4 regions of the Kocuria sp. KH4 genome follow, and region 1 is predicted to be linked to each of the others. Evidence: predicted binding sites of a transcription regulator. Region 1 holds the regulator's gene; each other region holds the start of a gene.
The links. The regulator HrcA, encoded in region 1, represses chaperone genes, less so after heat shock. The targets are predictions, from matches to a motif close to TTNGCACTCGNNNNNNNCGAGTGCNAA.
Positions count from the first base shown of each region.

Region 2: groL (chaperonin GroEL) is a predicted target of HrcA. The motif match lies at 3,858-3,884, and genes of this name have one in related genera.
Region 3: ACWCOM_RS16635 (Hsp20/alpha crystallin family protein) is a predicted target of HrcA. The motif match lies at 1,865-1,891, and genes of this name have one in related genera.
Region 4: ACWCOM_RS09590 (Hsp20/alpha crystallin family protein) is a predicted target of HrcA. The motif match lies at 3,556-3,582, and genes of this name have one in related genera.

Region 1 covers NZ_JBSJYX010000017.1:62,747-68,108, forward strand. Annotated here, with positions in the region: gene ACWCOM_RS12800 (DUF4870 domain-containing protein) at 1-121, opposite strand, end outside; gene ACWCOM_RS12805 (DUF3097 domain-containing protein) at 260-1,123, opposite strand; gene hrcA (heat-inducible transcriptional repressor HrcA) at 1,299-2,306, shown strand; gene dnaJ (molecular chaperone DnaJ) at 2,380-3,528, shown strand; gene ACWCOM_RS12820 (16S rRNA (uracil(1498)-N(3))-methyltransferase) at 3,525-4,304, shown strand; gene ACWCOM_RS12825 (GerMN domain-containing protein) at 4,330-5,277, opposite strand.
Region 2 covers NZ_JBSJYX010000010.1:35,178-40,539, forward strand. Annotated here, with positions in the region: gene ACWCOM_RS09250 (threonine/serine exporter family protein) at 1-62, shown strand, start outside; gene ACWCOM_RS09255 (siderophore-interacting protein) at 87-953, opposite strand; gene ACWCOM_RS09260 (uracil-DNA glycosylase) at 981-1,658, opposite strand; gene ACWCOM_RS09265 (SDR family oxidoreductase) at 1,925-2,626, shown strand; gene ACWCOM_RS09270 (DUF3263 domain-containing protein) at 2,623-2,964, shown strand; gene ACWCOM_RS09275 (hypothetical protein) at 2,961-3,179, shown strand; gene ACWCOM_RS09280 (GNAT family N-acetyltransferase) at 3,238-3,837, shown strand; gene groL (chaperonin GroEL) at 4,090-5,362, shown strand, end outside.
Region 3 covers NZ_JBSJYX010000029.1:110-5,471, forward strand. Annotated here, with positions in the region: gene ACWCOM_RS16625 (hypothetical protein) at 18-482, shown strand; gene ACWCOM_RS16630 (universal stress protein) at 791-1,246, opposite strand; gene ACWCOM_RS16635 (Hsp20/alpha crystallin family protein) at 1,393-1,821, opposite strand; gene ACWCOM_RS16640 (hypothetical protein) at 2,053-2,766, shown strand; gene ACWCOM_RS16645 (MOSC domain-containing protein) at 2,875-3,447, opposite strand; gene ACWCOM_RS16650 (hypothetical protein) at 3,537-4,301, opposite strand; gene ACWCOM_RS16655 (helix-turn-helix domain-containing protein) at 4,528-5,133, shown strand; gene ACWCOM_RS16660 (B3/B4 domain-containing protein) at 5,126-5,362, shown strand, end outside.
Region 4 covers NZ_JBSJYX010000010.1:109,122-114,483, forward strand. Annotated here, with positions in the region: gene purH (bifunctional phosphoribosylaminoimidazolecarboxamide formyltransferase/IMP cyclohydrolase) at 1-423, shown strand, start outside; gene ACWCOM_RS09585 (NADP-dependent isocitrate dehydrogenase) at 532-2,754, opposite strand; gene ACWCOM_RS09590 (Hsp20/alpha crystallin family protein) at 2,952-3,455, opposite strand; gene ACWCOM_RS09595 (Gfo/Idh/MocA family protein) at 3,612-4,706, opposite strand; gene ACWCOM_RS09600 (TetR/AcrR family transcriptional regulator) at 4,792-5,362, shown strand, end outside.

The DNA.
Region 1 (5,362 bases):
GCGCCAGGGTCGCCCACTGGTGGTCCTCGGCGACGGTGAGCGGCTGTGCCACGGGGGAGAGGCCCTCGAACGGGGCCTCGGCGTTCTCGTGGCTCGATCGGGAGTCGGTCTGCACGGGCACGGAAGTCCTTCGGCGGTGGGACCGCGGCGCGGTCGGCGGATGGCGTGGCTCGATTCTACCGGCCGGTTCGCTCGTTGCACGGGGGCGCCCCGCGCACGTGTGCTCGTGTGACGTGATGTCGGTCGCGCCGGGCCGGGCTCAGGCCCCCGGGGCGGTGAGGAAGTCGATGAGCTCCTCGACCCGCCCGAGGAGGGCGGGCTCGAGGTCGGCGTAGCTGTCGACTCGGGAGAGGATGTGCTGCCACGCCCGGCCGAGGTCGCCGGGCGTGCGGTGCGGCCAGCCGAGGGCCGCGGCGGTGCCGGTCTTCCAGTCGGTGCCCCGGGGGACCACGGGCCAGGCCTCGACGCCGAGCACCCGGGGCCGGACCGCCTGCCAGATGTCCACGTACGGGTGGCCCAGCACCAGCACGTTGCCGGCCGCCCCGGGCAGGCGCATGGTCCGCTCGGCGATCCGCGACTCCTTGGAGCCGGGCACGAGGTGGTCCACGAGGACGCCCAGCCGCCGGCCGGGGCCCGGGGCGAAGTCCTGCACCACCGCCGGCAGGTCGTCGACGCCGTGCAGCGGCTCCACGACGATGCCCTCGACGGCCAGGTCGTGCCCCCAGACCTTGGCCACGAGCTCGGCGTCGTGGTAGCCCTCGACCCAGACGCGGGAGGCCTTGGCGGTGCTGGCCCGCAGCCCCTCCACGGCCACGGAGCCGGAGCGGGTGCGCCCGGGCCGCTTCGCCGCCGGGGCCCGGCGGGGCTCCACCACGACGACGGGCTCCCCCTCCAGCAGGAAGCCGGGTCCGAGCGGGAACGCCTTGACCCGGCCGCGGCGGTCCTCCAGGCCCATGACCCGCATCCCGCCGATCGTCTCCAGGGACACGACCGCCCCGACCCAGCCGGTGGTCACGTCCTCCAGGAGCAGCCCGGGGGCGACCGGCACCTCCGCGGAGGCCGGCCTGCGCCGCGACAGGCCCGCGTCGTCGAGGCTGCGCGGCCCCCAGCCGTAGTCGCTCATGCTCGTCCTCCCGGTCGCGGTCCCGCCCCTCCGGCGCGGATCAGCCGGAAGCGTACCAAACCGGGCGGGCGGAACCGGGTGGTCGGACACGGGGGCTACACTGGATCGCGCTGGCACTGTGGCCACCCGAGTGCCAGGCGGCCCGGGTGCCGGGGAGACGACGGGGAGGAGCGACGTGAACCATCCGAGACGACTGCAGATCCTGCAGGCCATCGTGGAGGACTACGTGCACTTCCAGGAGCCCGTGGGCTCCAAGGCCCTCGTGGAGCGCCACCGGCTCGGTGTCTCCTCCGCCACCGTGCGCAACGACATGGCCGCGCTCGAGGAGGAGGGCTTGATCACGGCCCCCCACACGAGCTCGGGCCGGATCCCCACCGACAAGGGCTACCGGACGTTCGTGGACCAGATCGCGGCCGTCAAGCCGCTCTCCGGCCCGGAGCGCCGGGCCATCCAGAGCCTGCTCGACGACGCGGCGGACATCGACGACGTCATGGAGCGCACCGTGCGCCTGCTCGCCCAGCTCACCCACCAGGTGGCGGTCGTGCAGTACCCGCACGCGTCGGGGGTGACGGTGCGCCACGTGGAGGTCGTCGACCTCGGCGCGGGCCGCGTGCTCGTGGTGCTCATCCCCACCAACGGGCGGGTCGCCCAGCGCGTGGCCGTGCTGCCCGCCCCCCTGGAGGAGGCGCAGCTGCTCGAGCTGCGCGCCCGGGTGCTGGCCGCGGCCGTGGGCCGCTCCCTGGCCGCGGTGTCCGCGGCGCTCGTGGCGATGACCGCCGACATCGCCCCGCGGCTGCGCCCGGCCGCCGAGACGGTGGTCGAGGTCGTCGGGTCCCTGGCCGCCGGCGGGGCCGAGCACCGCATGGTCATGGCCGGCACCGCCAACCTCGCCCGCGCCACCGGGGACTTCCACCTGAGCATCGGCCCCGTCCTGGAGGCGCTCGAGGAGCAGGTCGTCATGCTCCGGCTGCTCTCCGAGATGGAGCAGGACGCCCGCGGCGTGGCCGTGCGGATCGGGGCGGAGAACGCCGCGGGACCCCTGTCCGAGGCGGCGGTCGTCGCCACCGGCTACGGGCCCCAGTCCAAGGTCGGGGTCGTGGGCCCCATGCGCATGGACTACCCGTCCACGATGGCGGCCGTGCGCGCGGTCGCCCGCTACCTCTCCCGTATCCTGGGGGGTTGAGCCCCCGCCGGGCCCCGGATGCCGGGGCTCGGCACCAGAACTCCCACCGAACCTCTCGACAGAACGGACCACGGTGAGCAATCACTACGAGACCCTGGGTGTGTCCCGCGACGCCAGCCAGGAAGAGATCAAGAAGGCCTACCGGAAGAAGGCCCGCAGGCTGCACCCGGACGTCAACCCCAGCCCGGAGGCCGCGGAGGAGTTCAAGCGCGTCTCCCACGCCAACGACGTCCTCGCCGACCCCGAGAAGCGGCGCGTCTACGACGCCACCGGCAACGAGAACGGCACCGACACCGGCTTCGGCGGCGGGTTCCCGGGCACCGGCTTCGGCTTCCAAGACATCTTCGACACCTTCTTCCAGGGCGCCGGCGGCTCCGGGGCGGGCCGGCGCGGGCCCGCCTCCCGCACCCGGCAGGGGCAGGACGCGCTGATCAACGTGCGCGTGTCCCTCAAGGACGCCGTCTTCGGCACCGAGAAGAAGATCACCGTGGACACCGCGGTGGTCTGCCCCACCTGCAACGGCACCTGCTGCCAGGAGGGCACCCGCCCGGAGACCTGCGAGGTCTGCCACGGCGCCGGCCAGGTCCAGCGCCAGGTGCAGTCCATCCTCGGCACCGTGGTCACCGCGGCCCCCTGCGCCACCTGCGACGGCTTCGGCACGGTCATCAAGCACCCCTGCCACGAGTGCTACGGCGAGGGCCGGGTGCGCGACCGCCGCCCGCTGACCGTCAAGATCCCGGCCGGGGTGTCCTCCGGCAACCGGATCCGCCTCTCCGGCCAGGGCGAGGCCGGCACGGCCGGCGGGCCCAACGGCGACCTCTACGTCGAGCTCAAGGTCGACCCGGACCCGACGTTCGAGCGGCAGGGCGACGACCTGCACGCCCGGGTGCGCGTGCCCATGACCTCCGCGGCCCTGGGCACCACCGTGACCCTCGAGACCTTCGACGGGGAGCGCGACGTGCCCGTGGCCCCGGGCACCCAGACGGGCCACACGGTCACCCTGCACGACCTCGGCGCCACGCGGCTGCGCGGCGGCGGCCGCGGCGAGCTGTTCGTCCACCTCGAGGTCGAGACGCCCACGGGGCTCGACGACGAGCAGCGCGAGCTGCTGGAGCAGCTCTCCCGGCTGCGCGGCGAGGAGCAGGCCACCGGCACCACGCTGAACAGCCCCGCCGGCTCCGGCGGGTTCTTCTCGCGGCTCAAGGACCGCTTCGACCTGTGAGCCTGCCCGTCTTCAAGGTGGAGCCCGGCCTGCTCGAGGGACTCGGCCCGGGCGCGGTGCTCACCGTCACCGGGCCGGAGGCCCGCCACGCCGTCACCGTGCGCCGCCTCGGCGCCGGGGAGTCCCTCGAGCTGGTCGACGGCGCGGGCGCGCGGGCGACCGGCCTGCTGTGCGCCGCCGGCAAGGACAGCATGGACGTGCGCCTGGCCGAGGTGGGCGCGGACCCGGTCCGCCGGCCGCGGCTGGTGCTCGCCCAGGCCCTCGCCAAGGGGGAGCGCGACCTCCTCGCCGTCGAGACGGCCACCGAGCTCGGCGTCGACGCCGTGGTGCCGTGGCAGGCGGAGCGCTCCATCGTGCGGTGGAAGCAGGAGCGCGCCACCAAGAGCCACGACAAGTGGGTGCACACCGTGGCGGCCGCCGCCAAGCAGTCCCGCCGGGCCCACTGGCCCGAGGTGCTGCCCCTGAGCACCACCCGCGAGCTGGCCGCCCTGCTGGGGCGGCCGGGCACGGCCGGGGTCGTGCTGCACGAGCAGGCCCGGGACTCCCTGGCGGGGCTGCTCGGCGGAGCGCAGCGGCCCTGGGAGGCGGCCGAGCGGATCGTGCTCGTCGTCGGCCCCGAGGGCGGCATGGCCCCGGGGGAGCTCGAGGCCCTGGCCGGCGCCGGGGCGCGGACGCTGCGGCTCGGGCCCGAGGTGCTGCGCAGCTCCACCGCCGGGCCGGCGGCCCTGGCCGTGCTCAGCGCCGCGCTGGGCCGGTGGGACGGCGCCCCCGGCTGAGACCCGGCTCCGCGGGTCCGCCCGTTCAGCCGGGAACGACCTCCACGGGGCCGTCGTCGCGCACGGTGTCGCCCTCGGCGTCCCGGCCCGTGACCGTCACCTCGTACCGGCCGGGGGCCAGCTCGACCTCCGTGCGGAACCCGACCGTCCCGTCGTCCCGGGCGGTGGTGCCCACCGCGCCCGCGGCCACGGTCGCCCCGTCCGCGTCCAGGACCGCCCACCGGCACTCGCCCACGCCCTCCAGGGCCCGGCCGGAGATCTCGACGGCGCCCTCCGGGTGCGGGCCCTCCGGGGGGTCCAGCCACAGGGGCGCCTCCAGGCTCCCGTCGGGGCGCAGGGGCTCGTCGAGGCGGACGGAGCCGAAGACCTCCTCCCGGGCCCGGCCGTCCACGAGCACAACCACCTCGGGCTCCGCGCTGTGCGGGAGCAGGCCCGTGCTGCTGGCCGTGGCCGTCACGGTGTGGGCCAGCTGCTGCAGCGCCAGGCGCGCGTCCTGCTCGTCCAGGCCGGTGCCGAAGGCCTCGGCGGGCAGGTCGACGGTGATCGTGCCGTCCGGGGAGGTGGAGCTGCCCACCTGGTCCACCGGGGACCAGAGGGTGCGGTAGCCGGGATCCTCGGGCGCGGCGGTGGTCAGCATCGCGGCCGCGGCCGCGATGGGGTCCACCGCCGCCGGTCCCTCGGTGGCGTCCCGGAACTCGCGGAACAGCCGCCGCTCCCCGTCGGCGGTCCCCACCCAGTAGACCGAGACCTTCGTGGTGGCGACCGCGCTGGTGCTGCCGCCCGCGGCGCCGCCGCCCGCCGGGCCGGGCGCGACCACGGGGGCGGGCGCCGTGCCGGAGGCCGGAACGGCGCCGTGGGGTGCCGGCCCGGGGCCCGGGGCGCATCCGGCGAGGACGACGAGGCAGGCGGCGGACAGCGCCGCCGCACGGCGGCGGGCACGTCCCGCGGGGGGCCGGAACAGGTCGGTGGCCATGGGGGGACGCGCACCTCGTCTCTGCGGGGTCGGTGGTGGATGCCGGTGCGGCCGGCCGCACCGTCCCCCTGCCGGAGGACCCGAC
Region 2 (5,362 bases), on a different contig from region 1:
TCATGCGGCCCTTCGTGGGCCACCTCGACGGCTCGAGCACGCGCCGCAACCGGCGCCGCTGAGCCCGCGGGCGGCGCCCGGCGGCGTCAGAGGATCTGGCCGACGGGCAGCTTCTTCTCCGCCTGGAACACGTCCTCGGTGCGGCCCCGCGCCCAGTAGCCGGACAGCGAGACCTGGTCGCGCTCCAGGCCGCGGCGCCCGAAGAGCTCGTCGCGCACGGCCTTCATGGCCTCCCGCTCCCCGTGGGCGAAGACCTGCACGCCCTCCGGCACCGCGGGCCAGCCCGCCTCCTGCACCGCCCGCACGAGGGCGGGGACGGGGCCGTCCCCGTCCCGGCGGAACACCCAGCGCACCGCCATGCCGGCCGGCGCCGTCACGGGCAGCACGTCGCGCGGCGAGTCCACCTCCAGGACCACCTCGCCGCGCGCGGACGCCGGCAGGGACTCCAGGACCGCGAGCGCGGCAGGGATCGCCGCGTCGTCGGCGGCGATCAGGGTCCACGCCGCCTCCGCCGACGGTGTCCAGCGCCCGCCCGGGCCCAGGGCGACGATCCGGTCCCCGGGCTCGGCGCGGGCGGCCCAGGGCCCCGCCCAGCCCTCGTCGCCGTGCAGCACGAAGTCCATCCACAGCTCGGCGCGCTCCGGGATCCAGCGCCGGATCGTCAGGTGGCGGGTCACGGGCTGGTGCTCGGGCGGCAGGGACTCCTTGAGCGCCCAGTAGTCCGGGTTGGGCCCCGGGGCGGGGCGCCCGTCCACCGCGTGCCCGGCGGCAGGGTCGAGGAACACGAGCTTGACGTACTTCTCCGGCGGGGCGATGTCCTGGAAGCGCTCCGGCTCGTCGACGCCCAGCACCACCCGGACCATCGACGGGGACAGCTGCTCGCGCCGGCGCACCGTGAGGTTCAGCTGCGGCTTGCGGGGGCGTGCGGGAGCGGCCCCGGGCGTCGTCGTCATGCGCTCCACCCTAGCCGGGCCCGCGGCTCAGAGCCGCCAGTCGACGGGGTCCGTGCCCTGCTCCTCCAGGAGCTGGTTGGTGCGGGAGAACGGCCGGGAGCCGAAGAAGCCGCGGGAGGCCGACAGCGGGGAGGGGTGCGCGGACTCGACCGTGGGGTACCCGTCCAGCCACTTGGCGGTGCTGCGGGCGTCGTTGCCCCACAGGATCGCCACGAGCGGCCGGTCGCGGGCGGCGAGGACCTGGATGGCCCGCTCCGTCACCGCCTCCCAGCCCCGGCCGCGGTGGGAGGCCGGGGCGCCCGCGCGCACGGTGAGGACCCTGTTCAGGAGCATCACGCCCTGCCGGGACCACGCGGAGAGGTCCCCGTGCCGGGGCGGGGCGACGCCGAGGTCGTCCTGCAGCTCCTTGTAGATGTTCTGCAGGGAACGCGGCACGGGGCGCACGTCCGGCTGCACGGAGAAGGACAGGCCCATGGCGTGGCCCGGGGTGGGATAGGGGTCCTGGCCGACGACCAGCACCCGCACCTGCTCCAACGGGTCCTGGAAGGCCCGGAAGACCGCCGAGCCCTCCGGCAGCGTGCGGTGCCCGTCGGCGTGCTCGTCGCGCAGGAACCGGCCCATCTGCCGGATCTGCGGCTCCACCGGGGCCAGGGCCTCGGCCCAGTCGGGGGCCATGATGGTGTCCAGGGGCTGGGGCTCGCTCACGGTGCTCCTCGGTGTCGGTATCGGGATCGGTGTCGTTATCGGGGTCGGTGCCGGGGCCGGTGACGGGGTGGGCGCGGGTGCCGGTGCGCGGATCGCCGCTCGTGCCGCGGGGCGTCGGGACCATGGCCGGTGCGGCGGGGAGCCGCGTCCCCTCCGGGCACCACTCTAGGCCGGTCGCCCGGGGCCGCCGGCGCCCCGGTGCGGTCTGCCCGGTGGGTTCCCGCCGGGGCGGGCGGGACCGGCGGGGGACTGGTTAGAGTGGGCGCATGAGCGCAACCGATCCCCGACCCGTCGCCGTCGTCACCGGGGCCACCGGAGGCATCGGCCGCGCGTGCGTGGCGGACCTGGCCCGGGACCACGACGTCGTGGCCCTGGGGCGCGAGCCCGCCCGCCTCGCCGAGCTGGCGGAGCTGCCCCACGTCACCGTGCGCGCCGCGGAGCTCACCGACTTCGCGCGGCTGCCGGACGCGCTGGCGGACCTCGACCGGGTCGACGTCCTCGTGCACTCGGCGGCCCGCGCCGGGCGCACCACCGTGGCGGCGGCCTCGGTGGACGACTGGCGGGACCAGCTCGAGCTCAACGTGGTGGCCCCCGCGGAGCTGACCCGGCTCCTGCTGCCCGCCCTGCGCGCGGCCCGCGGCACGGTGGTGTTCCTCAACTCCGGCTCCGGGTTCACCGCACGCGCCGGGGACGCGGTCTACGCGGCGTCGAAGTTCGCGCTGCGCGCGCTCGCCGACTCCCTGCGCCAGGAGGTGGAGGCCGACGGCATCGTGGTCAGCTCCGTGCACCCCGGGCCCGTGGACACCCAGATGCAGCGGGACATCCAGGCCGGCCTGGGCAACGAGTACGTGCCCGAACGCTACATCCGCCCCGAGTCCGTGGCGGCGGCGGTGCGCGCCGTCGTGGACGCCGGCGCGGACGCGCAGATGACCACCGTCTCCCTGCGGCCGAGGGTCGAGTCCCGGTGACCGCGGACGGCGCCGCGGCGGAGGACCAGCCCGCGGCCGAGGAGCAAGCCGTCGCAGGGGACCCGCCCGCGGCGGAGGAGCAACCCGCGGCGGACGCGCCGCCCGACGGGCCCCCGGCCGGCTCCGGGCTCGACGAGACCGACCGGGAGATCCTCGCGATCGAGAACCTGCAGTGGAAGTACCAGGGGGCCAAGGAGATGGAGATCCGGCGCCGCCTGGGGCTGTCCCCGACCCGCTACTACCAGCGGCTCAACGTCCTGATCGACAGCCGCGCGGCCCTCGAGCACGACCCCATGCTCGTGGGCCGGCTGCGCCGGCAGCGCGGGGACCTCGGATGAGCCAGTACCCGCCCGACGAGTTCGACGACGTCCCCGAGGACGGCCCGCGCCAGGGCGCCCACCGCGGCCGGCGGCGGACCGCCCGGGTGGGCTCGGGGGAGCTGATCGCGATCGTCGTGGCCGGCGTGCTCAGCCTCGGCGTGGGGGCGTACGCGTTCCTCGAGGGCGCCGGGGACACGGCGCCTGCCCCGGCCGTCTCGTCCCCGCAGCCCTGACCGGCACCGCCCACGACCCGGGCCCCCGCCCCCGAACGCCCCCGGAAGGAAGCACACCGTGCAGATCGCAGGCAGCCGAGTCCACCTCCGTGACTGGACCGAGGAGGACCTCGCCGCGTACGAGCAGTGGATCATGCCGCCCGAGGGCGGCGGCGAGCACGAGTGGCAGCGCACGGACGGGCCGTTCTACCCGAACTTCACCGCGGAGGGCGCCCAGCGCTGGCTCTCCACCCTGCGCGCCCACGTGGCCGCGCAGGACTGGCCGGACCCGCGGGAGACCATGGTCATCGCGGACGCCGCCACCGGCCGGTTCATCGGGCAGGTGTCCTGGTACTGGTCGGAGAAGCCCACCGAGGACCCCGGGACCGGTACGCACCTGCTGCCGCTGCGCTCGCTGGGCATCACCGTCTACTCCCCGGAGCACTGGAGCGGCGGCTACGGCACCGAGGCCATGCGGCTGTGGATCGACCACCTCTTCGCCCGCTCGGACTCCCACCGGCTCGACCTCGAGACCTGGAGCGGCAACGTGGGCATGTGCCGGGTGGCCGTGAAGCTCGGCTTCACCGAGGAGGCCCGGCTGCGCCGGGCCCGCAAGGTCGGCGGCGAGTACTACGACCGGATGATCTACGGCCTGCTGCGCGAGGAGTGGCAGGGCTGAGCGACACCGGCTCAGGGGGGTTTGCACTCTCCCCGGACGAGTGCCAAGATTGCGATTAGCACTCAGTCGTGCGGACTGCTAAGGGGTCGGTCCCCGGCCCGGCCCGGGCAGCCACCGGCACAGGAGTGACACCTCAACCACCACGGTGAGGTGCCGTGCGGCGTCGGGAAGAGCCCGCCGCCGTGCGCGCCGTCCGTCGCGGGCACCGTGGAGGTCGACCGTTTGTCTACCGTCCAGGAGGGACGAAGTCACATGGCAAAGATGATTGCTTTCGACGAAGAGGCGCGCCGCGGTCTCGAGCGGGGTCTGAACACCCTGGCCGACGCCGTCAAGGTCACCCTCGGCCCGCGCGGGCGCAACGTGGTCCTCGAGAAGGCCTGGGGCGCCCCCACGATCACCAACGACGGCGTGTCCATCGCCAAGGAGATCGAGCTGGAGGAGCCCTACGAGAAGATCGGCGCCGAGCTCGTCAAGGAGGTCGCCAAGAAGACCGACGACATCGCCGGCGACGGCACCACCACCGCCACCGTGCTGGCCCAGGCGCTCGTCAAGGAGGGCCTGCGCAACGTGGCCGCCGGCGCCGACCCGCTGAGCCTCAAGCGCGGCATCGAGAAGGCCGTCGCCGCGGTGACCGAGGAGCTGCTGGCCTCCGCCAAGGAGGTCGAGACCGAGGAGCAGATCGCCGCCACCGCGTCCATCTCCGCCGGCGACGCCGAGATCGGCCGCCTCATCGCCCAGGCGATGGAGAAGGTCGGCAAGGAGGGCGTGATCACGGTCGAGGAGTCCAACACCTTCGGCCTGGACCTCGAGCTCACCGAGGGCATGCGCTTCGACAAGGGCTACCTCTCCGGCTACTTCGTCACCGACGCCGACCGCCAGGAGGCCGTCCTCGAGGACCCCTACATCCTCGTGGTCAACTCCAAGATCTCCGCGGTCAAGGACCTGGTCCCCGTGCTCGAGAAGGTCATGCAGGCCGGCAAGCCGCTGCTGATCATCGCCGAGGACGTCGAGGGCGAGGCCCTGGCCCTGCTGGTGCTCAACAAGATGCGCGGCTCCATCAAGTCCGTGGCCGTCAAGGCCCCCGGCTTCGGCGACCGCCGCAAGGCCCAGCTGGCCGACATCGCCATCCTCACCGGCGGCCAGGTCATCACCGAGGAGGTCGGGCTGTCCCTGGAGACCGCCACCGTGGACCTGCTCGGCCAGGCCCGCAAGGTCGTCGTGACCAAGGACGAGACCACCATCGTCGACGGCGCCGGCACCGCCGAGGAGATCGAGGGCCGCGTGGCCCAGATCCGCGCCGAGATCAACAACTCGGACTCGGACTACGACCGCGAGAAGCTGCAGGAGCGGCTGGCCAAGCTGGCCGGCGGCGTGGCCGTGCTCAAGGCCGGTGCCGCCACCGAGGTCGAGCTCAAGGAGCGCAAGCACCGCATCGAGGACGCCGTGCGCAACGCGAAGGCGGCCGTGGAGGAGGGCATCGTCGCCGGCGGCGGCGTCGCCCTGATCCAGGCCGGCCAGAAGGCGT
Region 3 (5,362 bases), on a different contig from region 1:
GACCGGGGGAGGACCACGTGCTGACCGGCGTCGACAAGCTGCTCCTCGGGCTCTGGCTGCTGCCTCTGGGTCTCGGGCTCGTGGCTGGGCTGCGCGCGGGCGACGACGAGGGGCCGGTGCTGCTCTTCGTCTCGGGGATCGTGGCCGCGATGTACCTGGCGGTGCTGACCGGCATGCTCCACCACGCGCGGCGCCGCCGGCTCGGCCTCGTCGCCGCGGAGGGGTTCCCCGCCCGCGCCGGGCGGGCGTCCGCGGCCGTCGAGGACGTCCCCGAGATCCCGGGCGAGCGGGGACGGCTGCTGGTGCTCCGCGCCCTTCCACCGCTGCTGGTCGTTCCCGCGGCCGTCCACCTGGTCGTCGCCGAGGGCGGCTGGGCCTCAGCGGTCATCGCGCTCCAGCTCGTCACCGTGCTGACCATGGCCGCCCGCGTCCACCGGGGGAGCCCGGAGCACGGACCCGCCGCCCCGTGGCCGCCGGCCTGACCGCCCGCGGCGACGGGGAACGCCTCGGGCCAGCATCCAGCCGACGACCGCCAGGACGGGACAGGCCACGGGGACCAGGAGAGCGGGCAGCGCCGCGCTCCACCGGCGGCGGGTCCCCTCGCCGGCCGGTGTGCCCGCCTCCGGGAGCAGGGGCGCGGTGACGAGGTCGCCGCCGGGATCCCGCACCAGCTCGCGGAGCTCCCACCCGGCCAGGACCAGGTCCGCCACGAACAGGCCACCCCGGGGCCCGGGGGCCGAGCGCGACCGGGAGGCCCCACCGGCCCGACCGCCGGGTGCGGGCCCGTGGCCTACCGGCGTACGACCAGGACCGGGCAGTGCGCGTGGGAGACCAGTGCGGAGCTGACCGAGCCGAGGATCATGCCGAGGACCCCGCCGACGCCGCGGGGCCCGACCACCAGCATCCGGGCGGTCCTGCTCTCCTCGACGAGCAGCTCGGCCGCTCGCCCGCGCAGCAGCCGGGTGCTCAGCCGGGCGGGGCGGGTCTCCCCGAACACCTCCCGGAGCGTCTCCTGAAGCATGTGCCGGGCGTCGGCCTGGAACGTCTCGGGATCGAGCTCGGGGACGTATCCGTAGGACGTGGCGTACATGGCCGGGTCTTGCCAGCACGCGATCACCTCCACGGGGGCGTCGAGGGCCTGCGCCAGCCGGGCGGCCTCCCGCAGCGCCTCCTTGGAGTGGTCGGAACCGTCGACGCCCACGATGATGCGCTCGCCGGTGGGGGTCTCGATCGGGGTGTCGCTCATGACGCTCCTTCGGTGCGGGTCCGGCGGTGCCGGGGTCGTGCCGGTGGATCATCCCGACCCCGGCGTGCCGGGCCCGGGGCGGTGCGGCGGATCGTGGTCGGGCGGCGGACCGCACCCCGGCGGATCCGCCGCCGCGTGCGGTGGCCCTAGACGGATCCGGACTCCCGGCGGGTCACCGGGATCTTCCTGCTGGTCTGCTCCCCGGGCTCGCGCATCGGGGCCCGGACCTCGAGCACCCCGTCGGTGTAGGCGGCGGTGATGTCCTCCTCGCGGCAGCCCTTGGGCAGGGGCAGGGCGCGGGAGAAGGAGCCGTAGTGGAACTCGGAGCGGTAGCTGCCCTTGTCCTTGTGCTCGGTCCTCTCCTGCCGGGTGGCCCGCAGGTGCAGGGTGTCGTTGACGACCGTGAGCTCGACGTCCTTGTCCGGGTCGATCCCGGGCAGCTCGGCCCGGATCACCATGGTGCTGCCGTCCTGGAACTCCTCCACGCGCGGCCACGTGCTCTCCAGGTCGCCCTCCATCAGACGACGGAGGGGCTCGAGCACGTCGAAGGCCTCCCTGCGCATCAATCCAGCCATGACCAGACTCCTCATCGTGAACCGACCGGCACCGGCCCCCTGGTCGGTGCTCCGGCGCCCCGGGTGCCGGCGCCCGGATCCCCGGGGCCGTGCGCTGCACGTGGGCATTTCCACCGTAGGCACCCGGCGCCGGTGCGGTAAGAGCCGGGGCGGACATGTCCGGATCGTGACGCCACCGGCGGGGCGGGCCCCCGTGCCGGCGGCCTACCCTGGGTCCCGGGGGTGGTGGCCGTGCCACGGAGGACCGCGACGATCGTGCTGGGGACCCTGCTGCTCGCCGCAGGAGTGCTGCTGCTCCTGGAGGTGACCGGACTCATGGGGGCCGTGGGGGTGCTGTGGGGGCTGCTGTTCCTCGTGGCCGGCATCGCGTTCGGCGTCCTGGACGCCACGGACCGGGCGATGTGGTGGGCGGCGATCCCCGCAGGCACGCTCCTCGGCCTCGGCGTGCTCGTGCTGTTCGACGCGGCCGGCGTGCCCGGCAGCCAGCAGTGGGGTGGAGTCCTGTTCCTCGGCGGCGGCGGCGCCGGGTTCATCGCGGTCTACCTGCGCCACCACGACCGGTGGTGGGCCGTCGTCCCGGCCGGTGTGCTGATCACCCTGGCGCTGCAGGCCCTGCTCACCGCCGCCGCCCGGCAGGAGCAGGCCGGCGGGGTGCTGTTCCTGGTGGGGCTGGCCGCGACGTTCGCGCTCGTGGCCGTGCTGCCCACGGGCGCGGCCCGCACCCGGTGGGCGTGGCTCCCCGCCGCGGCCCTGGCCGTCCTCGCGGCGCTGATCGCGCTGGAGGCCACCGCGCTGCTGTCCGTGGTGTCCTCCCTGTGGCCGCTGGCGCTCATCGCGGCCGGCGGCTACCTCGTCGTGCAGGGACTCCCGCGCCGGCGCGGCGCGCCCGGACGCGATCCGGCGCCGGGCGCCGGCAGCACCTCGCCCGCGCTCCGCGACCGGTGAGCCGGCCGGGCCCCCGCCCCGCGAGGGGCCGGGAACGAGCGCTCGCGGCCGGCGCCGCGGCGGGAGCGCGCCGCGTCCCGCACGACCGGGGCCTCGAGGGGGCCGCGGTCAGGGCAGCCGGGACGGGCGCAGCCGGACCGCGGCCCCGGCCCGCTCCGGGGCCAGGGGCACGGGACTGTGCAGCACGGCCGCCCCCCGGTGCAGGACCCCGTCCGTGAGCGGCCGGCAGCGCAGGCCTCCCCGCCCGCGCATCGCGGCGTGCGCCCCGGGGGCGAGCATCCGGTCCATCCACGCGCAGGGGTGAGCGGGCCGCCCGGCCCGCAGCCGCACGAGCTCGCCGTGCGACTCCAGGGCGAACTCCCGGCCCAGCAGCGGGGCCAGCTCGGCGCCGCGCAGGACCACGTTGCGCCGCGCGAGCAGGGGGTCGAAGGGCTCGACGCCGAGGTCGGCGGCGATGGCCTCGAGGGCCTCGACGGCGAGCAGGGTGACGGCCGCGTCCATGTGCGCGGCCTTGCCGAAGAACCGGTCGCCGACGATGCCCTTGCCGGCCACCAGCTCGGCGCGGTCCGCGTCCGTCGTCGGCACGTCCGCGGCGCCGTCCCGGGCCCGGCCGAAGTAGGCGTGGCCGGGGGAGACGAGCAGGTGCAGGATCTCCACGTCGTAGCGGTGGGTCGTCGTCATGCGCTCCAGCCTCTCACCGGCGGCCCCGACCTGCACGCCCGGCCGCGGCCCACGACGCCCCGGGGCCGGCCGTCCGCGGCGGAGGATCCTCAGCCGGCGCCGCCGCGCAGCACGTCCACGTGCACGTGGTCGAGGTGGCGCAGGATCTCGTCGGCGGGCTCGGGTGCGTCGTAGTCCTGCCACCGCCCGCGGCCGCTGTGGGCGCTCCAGAACCGGTCGTCGAAGATGACGTACTGCACGTCCAGGTCCTCGGCGTGGGCGACCAGCCAGTGGGCCAGCACCCACCCCTGCCGCCGGTTCTGCTCGGTCACGGGGCGGAAGAACACGTCGACGGCGCGGCCGTCGTAGTGCGTCGACTCCTCGCCGTGCCCCTGGCCGACGCCGCCCGGGGCGAACCCGCCCAGGCTCTGCTCACCGAACACCTCCGTCATCGCCGCGCGCATCCGCTCGGCGCGCGGGGTCAGCCCGGTCCCGGTCAGCTGCTGCTCCGGCAGGTCACCGGCGGCCGACCCCCGGCAGGCCAGGCTCGCCCCGGCGTCCCCGGGCGGCCCCTCGGAGAGCCGCTGCAGCACCGCCCGGTCGAGCCCGGCGGTGTCCGCCGCCTGTCCGCGGGCGGCGAGCGCCACCGCCGTGGTGGCCCGCTGGGCCTCCTCGCGGGTGAGCTCCACCGGCCCGTCGGCGGTCTCGACCGTGCACTCGGGGCCCCAGCGCGGCCAGCCCTCGCCTACGCGCGGACCGCCGAGCAGGCTCGGCCCGAGGAGCACCAGGGCGCCCCCGAGGGAACCCAGCAGCAGCAGGCTCAGCGCGACCCGGAGGGGGCGGCGCCGGTCCCCGTGGGTGTCCGGCGGACTCATCGCGGGCGCGGGTGGGCCGCCGGGACGGGCGTCGCCCGCGGGTCCGGGCTGACGCCGCCGGCCGGGGGGATGGTGACGGTGATGACGCACCTGCCTCTGCTCGTCCTGGAGCCCGGGCCGCATCTCGCCCCGGGGTTCCAGCTATAGCAGAGCGGACGGGCCGGGACAGTGCCCGATCGGCGACGCCGGTTTATAGAATGCACTGTCAGTGCACTATGATGCACTCATGGATGACAGCACGACAAGCTTGGCGACGGCCATTGGCACCCGCGTGAGACAGGAGCGGCAGCACCGGCACTGGACCCTGGACCAGCTGGCCGAGGCCGCCGGGGTCAGCCGCCGGATGGTGGTCAACGTGGAGCAGGGCGCGGCCAACCCCAGCGTGGGCACCCTGCTGCGGATCAGCGACGCCCTGGGCATCGGGCTGCCGGCGCTGGTCGAGCCGCCGCAGCCCAGGCCCGTCAAGGTCACCCGGCACGGGGACGGCGCGGTCCTGTGGACCGGGGACTCCGGCGGGCGGGGGGTCCTGGTGGCCGGCACCGCGCCCCCGGACGTGGTGGAGCTGTGGGACTGGACCCTGGGTCCCGGCGACCGGCACGCCAGCGAGGCCCACGCCCCGGGCACCAGGGAGCTCCTGCAGGTCCAGCAGGGCACGCTCACCGTCGAGGTCGCCGACCGGTGCGAAACCCTCGACGCCGGTGACGCGCTCGCCTTTCCCGGCGACGTGGCCCACGCCTACGCCAATTCCGGCGCCGAGCCGGCGCACTTCTCCCTGACCGTCTTCGAACCGGGCGTGGGCTCGGCACACCACCAGGAGGGTTCCCATGACTGACCTGAGCACGCTGGACCGGCTGCTCGACGAGGCCCGGGTCGAGGACGAGGTGTTCGCGCTGCGACTGGACTACCGCGCCGCGCTGCTGGCCGTCGACGGGCTCGTGCCGGGTCCGAGCGACGAGGCCGGTGAGACGCTGCTGCAGGAGGCCGAGGCCGCCGCCCGCCGGGCGCTGGGCGACCGGCCGGTGGAGCAGCTGCCGCACGTGGCCGCGTGGCGGGAGGCCTAC
Region 4 (5,362 bases), on a different contig from region 1:
GCCGGCGACGACCCCGCCGCCTGGACCCTCGCCGCCGGGGCGCCGGCCGACGAGCGGACGCTGGCCGACCTCGCCTTCGCGTGGAAGGCGCTGCGGGCCGTGAAGTCCAACGCGATCCTGCTCGCCGAGCAGGGCGCCTCGGTGGGCATCGGCATGGGCCAGGTCAACCGGGTGGACTCCTGCAAACTCTCCGTCGAGCGCGCGAACAGCCTCGGCGAGGACGGCGCGGAGCGCGCGCACGGGTCCGTGGCGGCGTCGGACGCGTTCTTCCCCTTCGCGGACGGGCTGCAGGTGCTGCTCGACGCCGGCGTGCGCGCCGTCGTCCAGCCCGGCGGGTCGATCCGGGACGAGGAGGTCGTGGCCGCGGCCGAGGCCGCCGGCGTGACCATGTACTTCACCGGGGCGCGGCACTTCTTCCACTGATCCGCCGCCCGGCGCGGCGGCGCCGGGCACGGCAACGGCCGCACCCCTCAGGGGTGCGGCCGTTGCCGTGCCCGCCGGCCGCCCGGGGGCGTCCGGCGCGGGACCGGCTCACACGGACAGCGAGGCGAGCACCCGGTTGAGGGTCTCGGAGGGGCGCATCACCGCGGACGTCTTGGCGTCGTCCGGGCGGTAGTACCCCCCGATGTCCGCCGGGCGGCCCTGCACGGAGAGCAGCTCCTCGTTGATCGCGTCCTCGTGGGCGGCCAGCTGCTCCGCCACGGACGTGAAGGCCTGGGCCAGCTCGGCGTCCTCGTCCTGGCCGGCCAGCTCCTGGGCCCAGTACAGGGCCAGGTAGAAGTGGCTGCCGCGGTTGTCGATCTCCCCGACCTTCCGGCTCGGGGACTTGTTCTCCTCGAGGAAGGTGCCGGTGGCGCGGTCCAGGCACGCGCCGAGGATCCGGGCCCGGGCGTTGTCCGCCGTGGTGGCCAGGTGCTCCAGGCTCGCGGCCAGGGCGAGGAACTCGCCCAGGCTGTCCCAGCGCAGGTGGTTCTCCTCGACCAGCTGCTGGACGTGCTTGGGGGCGGACCCGCCGGCGCCGGTCTCGAAGAGGCCGCCGCCGTTGATGAGCGGGACCACGGAGAGCATCTTCGCGGAGGTGCCCAGCTCCAGGATGGGGAACAGGTCGGTCAGGTAGTCGCGCAGCACGTTGCCGGTGACGGAGATGGTGTCCTCGCCGCGGCGGATCCGCTCGATGGAGAAGGCGGTGGCCTCCACGGGGGACATGATCTCGATCTGCAGGCCCTCGGTGTCGTGCTCCGCGAGGTACTGCTCGACCTTGGCGACGAGGTTGGTGTCGTGGGCGCGGGTGCGGTCCAGCCAGAACACGGCCGGCGTCGCGGAGGCCCGGGCGCGGGTCACCGCCAGCTTGACCCAGTCCCGGATCGCGACGTCCTTGGTCTGGCAGGCGCGCCAGATGTCGCCGGGGAAGACCTCGTGCTCGAGCAGGACGGCGCCGGAGGAGTCGACGAGCTGGACGGTGCCCTTCGCGGGGATCTCGAACGTCTTGTCGTGGGAGCCGTACTCCTCGGCCTTCATCGCCATGAGCCCTACATTCGGGACGGAGCCCATGGTGCGCGGGTCGAAGGCGCCGTGGGCGCGGCAGTCGTCGATCACGACCTGGTAGATCCCGGCGTAGGAGCTGTCCGGCAGCACGGCCAGGGTGTCGGCCTCCTCGCCGTCCGGGCCCCACATGTGCCCGGAGGAGCGGATCATGGCCGGCATCGAGGCGTCCACGATGATGTCCGAGGGCACGTGCAGGTTGGTGATGCCCTTGTCGGAGTTCACCATGGCCAGCTCCGGGCCCTCGGCGAGGCCCTTGTCGAGCGCGGTCCGCACGTCCTCGCGGACGTCGGCGGGGAGGGCGTCGAGGCCGTTGAGGATCGCGGCGAGCCCGTTGTTCGGGGACAGGCCGGCCTCCTCCAGCTGGGCGCCGTAGGCGGAGAAGACCTCCGGGAAGAACGCCTTGATCACGTGGCCGAAGATGATGGGGTCGGAGACCTTCATCATGGTGGCCTTGAGGTGCACGGAGAACAGCACGCCCTCCTGCTTGGCCCGCTGGACCTGCTCCGCGAGGAAGGCGTCCAGGGCGGCGGCGCGCATCACGGTGGCGTCGACGACCTCGCCGGCGAGGACGGGCACAGACTCCTTGAGCACCGTGGTGCTGCCGTCCTCGCCCACCAGGCGGATCCGGAGCGTGTCGTCGGAGTCGACGACCACGGACTTCTCGTTGGCGCGGAAGTCGTCGGCGGCCATGGTGGCCACGTTGGTCCGGGAGTCCGCGGACCACTCGCCCATCCGGTGCGGGTTCTTGCGGGCGTAGCTCTTCACCGAGGCGGGGGCGCGCCGGTCGGAGTTGCCCTCGCGCAGGACCGGGTTCACGGCGGAGCCCTTGATCTTGTCGTAGCGGGCCCGGGCGTCCTTCTGCTCGTCGGTCTCCGGCTCGTCCGGGTAGTCCGGCAGCGCGAAGCCCTGCTCCTGCAGCTCCCGCACCGCGGCCTTGAGCTGCGGCACGGAGGCGGAGATGTTGGGGAGCTTGATGATGTTGGCCTCGGGCGTCTTCGCCAGGTCGCCCAGCTCGGCGAGGGCGTCGTCGACCCGCTGCTCCTGGGGCAGCCGGTCGCTGAAGGCCGCGAGGATGCGCCCGGCCAGGGAGATGTCCCGGGTCTCGACCTCGACGCCGGCGGTCGAGGCGTAGGCCTCGATGACGGGCTTGAGGGAGTAGGTGGCGAGCAGGGGCGCCTCGTCGGTGCGGGTGTAGATGATCTTTGCCATGTGCGGGCTGTCTCCCATGTGTGTCGACGGATGCGGGTCGGTGTGTCCTGGTGCCAAGATACCCGAGCCCGCGCCCGCCCCGGTGACCGGCGCCCGCCCGTGGACGCCGCCGGACACGGCCGCAGGCCCGCTCCCCGGGAGGAACGGGCCCGCGGCCGCGGCGGTGCCCGGGCGCCCGCGCGCCGGGACCGCCGAGATCAGCCCTCGGTGGGCTGGGTCGAGCGGGTGCCGTTGACGAGCTCGCCCTCGCCGATCACGCGGTCGCCCTCCGTGCCCTCGCCCAGGGCCTGCTGCTCGCCCTGGCCGGAGACCACCTGGATCTTGCGCGGCTTGGCCTGCGCGGAGACCGGGATGGTCACCGTGAGCACGCCGTTGTCGTAGCTCGCGGCGATGCCCTGGATGTCAATGCCCTGGCCGAGGTTGAGCTGGCGCACGAACGAGGAGCTCTGCCGCTCCCGGGTGATCCACTGGACGTCCCGGACCTCGGGCAGCTTCCGCTCGGCCCGGATGGTCAGCAGCTGGCCGTCCACGTCGACGTCGACGCTCTCCGGGTCGATGCCCGGCAGATCGGCCCGCAGAATGTAGCGGTCGCCGTCCCGGTAGAGGTCCATGGGCATCTCGCGCAGGCCCTGGCGGGCGAACAGCGAGGCGGCGAGGCGGTCGAAATCGTTGAACGGCGTGAACATCGTGGCCACGTCCATCATCTCCTCAACTACATGAGCAGTGCCTTTGACATTTAGTTGAGTCATACCGGCTCAACCAGGATCGATGATAGCCCCGCCGCGGGGCGGGGTTCAACGGCTGCGACGCTCGATCGCCGAGGGCGAACCCGGACGCCGGCGGCGCCGGCGCGACCCTCAGCGGCGGTCGTTGGGGTACTCCACCCCGATCCGCTCACGGACCCGGTCGAAGAGCTCGACCAGCTCCAGGGAGTCGGCCCAGGGCATCACGGGCGACTCCGGCAGCCCCTGCTGGATGCACCGGGTGGCCTCGCGCATCTCGTAGACGTACCCGGCGCCGGTCACCGCCACCTGCTCCACGACCGGGGCGGCGCCCCGGCGCGCGCCGTCGGCGCTCTGCAGCACCAGGGTGGTGGGGCAGTTGATCCGCCCGTCCACGCGCAGCCAGCCGTGCGTGCCGCTCACGGTGACCTGGTGCGGCACGGTGCTGGAGAGGGTGCCGCTCACGTGGCCCCGGCCGTGCCCGAAGTCCAGGGTCAGGGCGGTGTCCAGGTCCACGGCCGTGGCGCCGAGCTCGGCCTGGGCCGTCCAGCGCTGCGGGGCGCCCAGCACGGCCCCGGTCCAGGTCAGCGGATAGACCATCATGTCCAGGAGCACCCCGCCGCCGTCGGCGTTGCGGAAGAGCCGGTGGCCGGGGTCCACCGGGCGGTGGGTGCCGATCGAGGCCTCGACCGAGCGCACCCGGCCCAGCCGCCCCGCCCGGATCCAGCGCATCGCCGTGCGGAAGCCGGGGGTCATCCGGGTCCAGACGGCCTCCATGAGGAACACCCCGTGCGCGCGCGCCAGCTCCAGGAGGTCGCGGACCTCCGCGGCGGTCATCGCCAGGGCCTTCTCGCACACCACGTGCTTGCCTGCGCGCAGCAGCGCGGACACGTCCCGGTGGTGGTAGCCGTGGGGCGTGGCCACGTAGACCACCTCCACGTCCGGGTCGGCCGCGAGGCGCTCCAGGCCCGTGCCGGCCGCGGTGTTCCCGTACGCCCGCTCCACCCCGTGCCGGCGGGCGAAGTCCTCGGCGCGGTGCTGGTCGCGGGAGCTCACGGCGACGAGCCGGGCGTCCGGGAGGGCGGCGATGTCCGGGACCACCTTCTCGGCGATGTCGGCCGTGCTGACCACGCCCCAGCCGAGCGTGCGGCCCGTCGCCGTGAGCGGGGCGTCCAGGTGGGCGGCGTCGAGGGCGGCGTCGACGAAGGGCGGGAGGGTCGCGGCAGGCATGGGCGCATTCTGCCACGCCCCGGCCGGGCGGGCCGAGGCCCCCGGGTCCCGAAGCGAACGACCGTTCGTCGCCTAGACTGGCGGCGTGCCTCGGGTCAGCCAGCAGTACAAGGACGAGCGCCGCCGCGAGATCGTGGCGGCGGCCAGCCGCTGCTTCCTGGAGCACGGCTTCGGCGGGGCGTCGATGCACCGGATCATCGCGGCGACGGGGCTCTCCGCCGGGGCGCTGTACAACCACTTCCCGTCCAAGCACGAGCTCGTGGTCGCGTCCGCGCGGGCGGCCCTGGACCGCGTCCTCGCCGTCGACGAGGACGCGCCGCCGACCGTGGACGAGGGCGCGCCGCCGGCCGCGGGCCCGTCACGGGCCGCGGCGGCCGGGCGCCCGGCGCCGGAGGACCCCGGCGCGGACCCGGCCGGATGGGTGGCCGAGCTGCTGGAGCGGCTCGCCGCGGACCCGGACGCCACGCGGCTGCTGCTCATCACGTGGGGCGAGGCCGTGAGCGAGCCGGCCCTGGCGGCGGTGGCCGGGGAGCACCTCGCACGGGTGCGCGCGCGGGTCGAGGAGCGCTACGGCCGGTGGGCCGCCGAGGAGCTCGGCCTGGACCCGGAGCGCTCCCGCGAGTGGGTCGCGATGTTCGCCCAGGCCATCCTCTCCG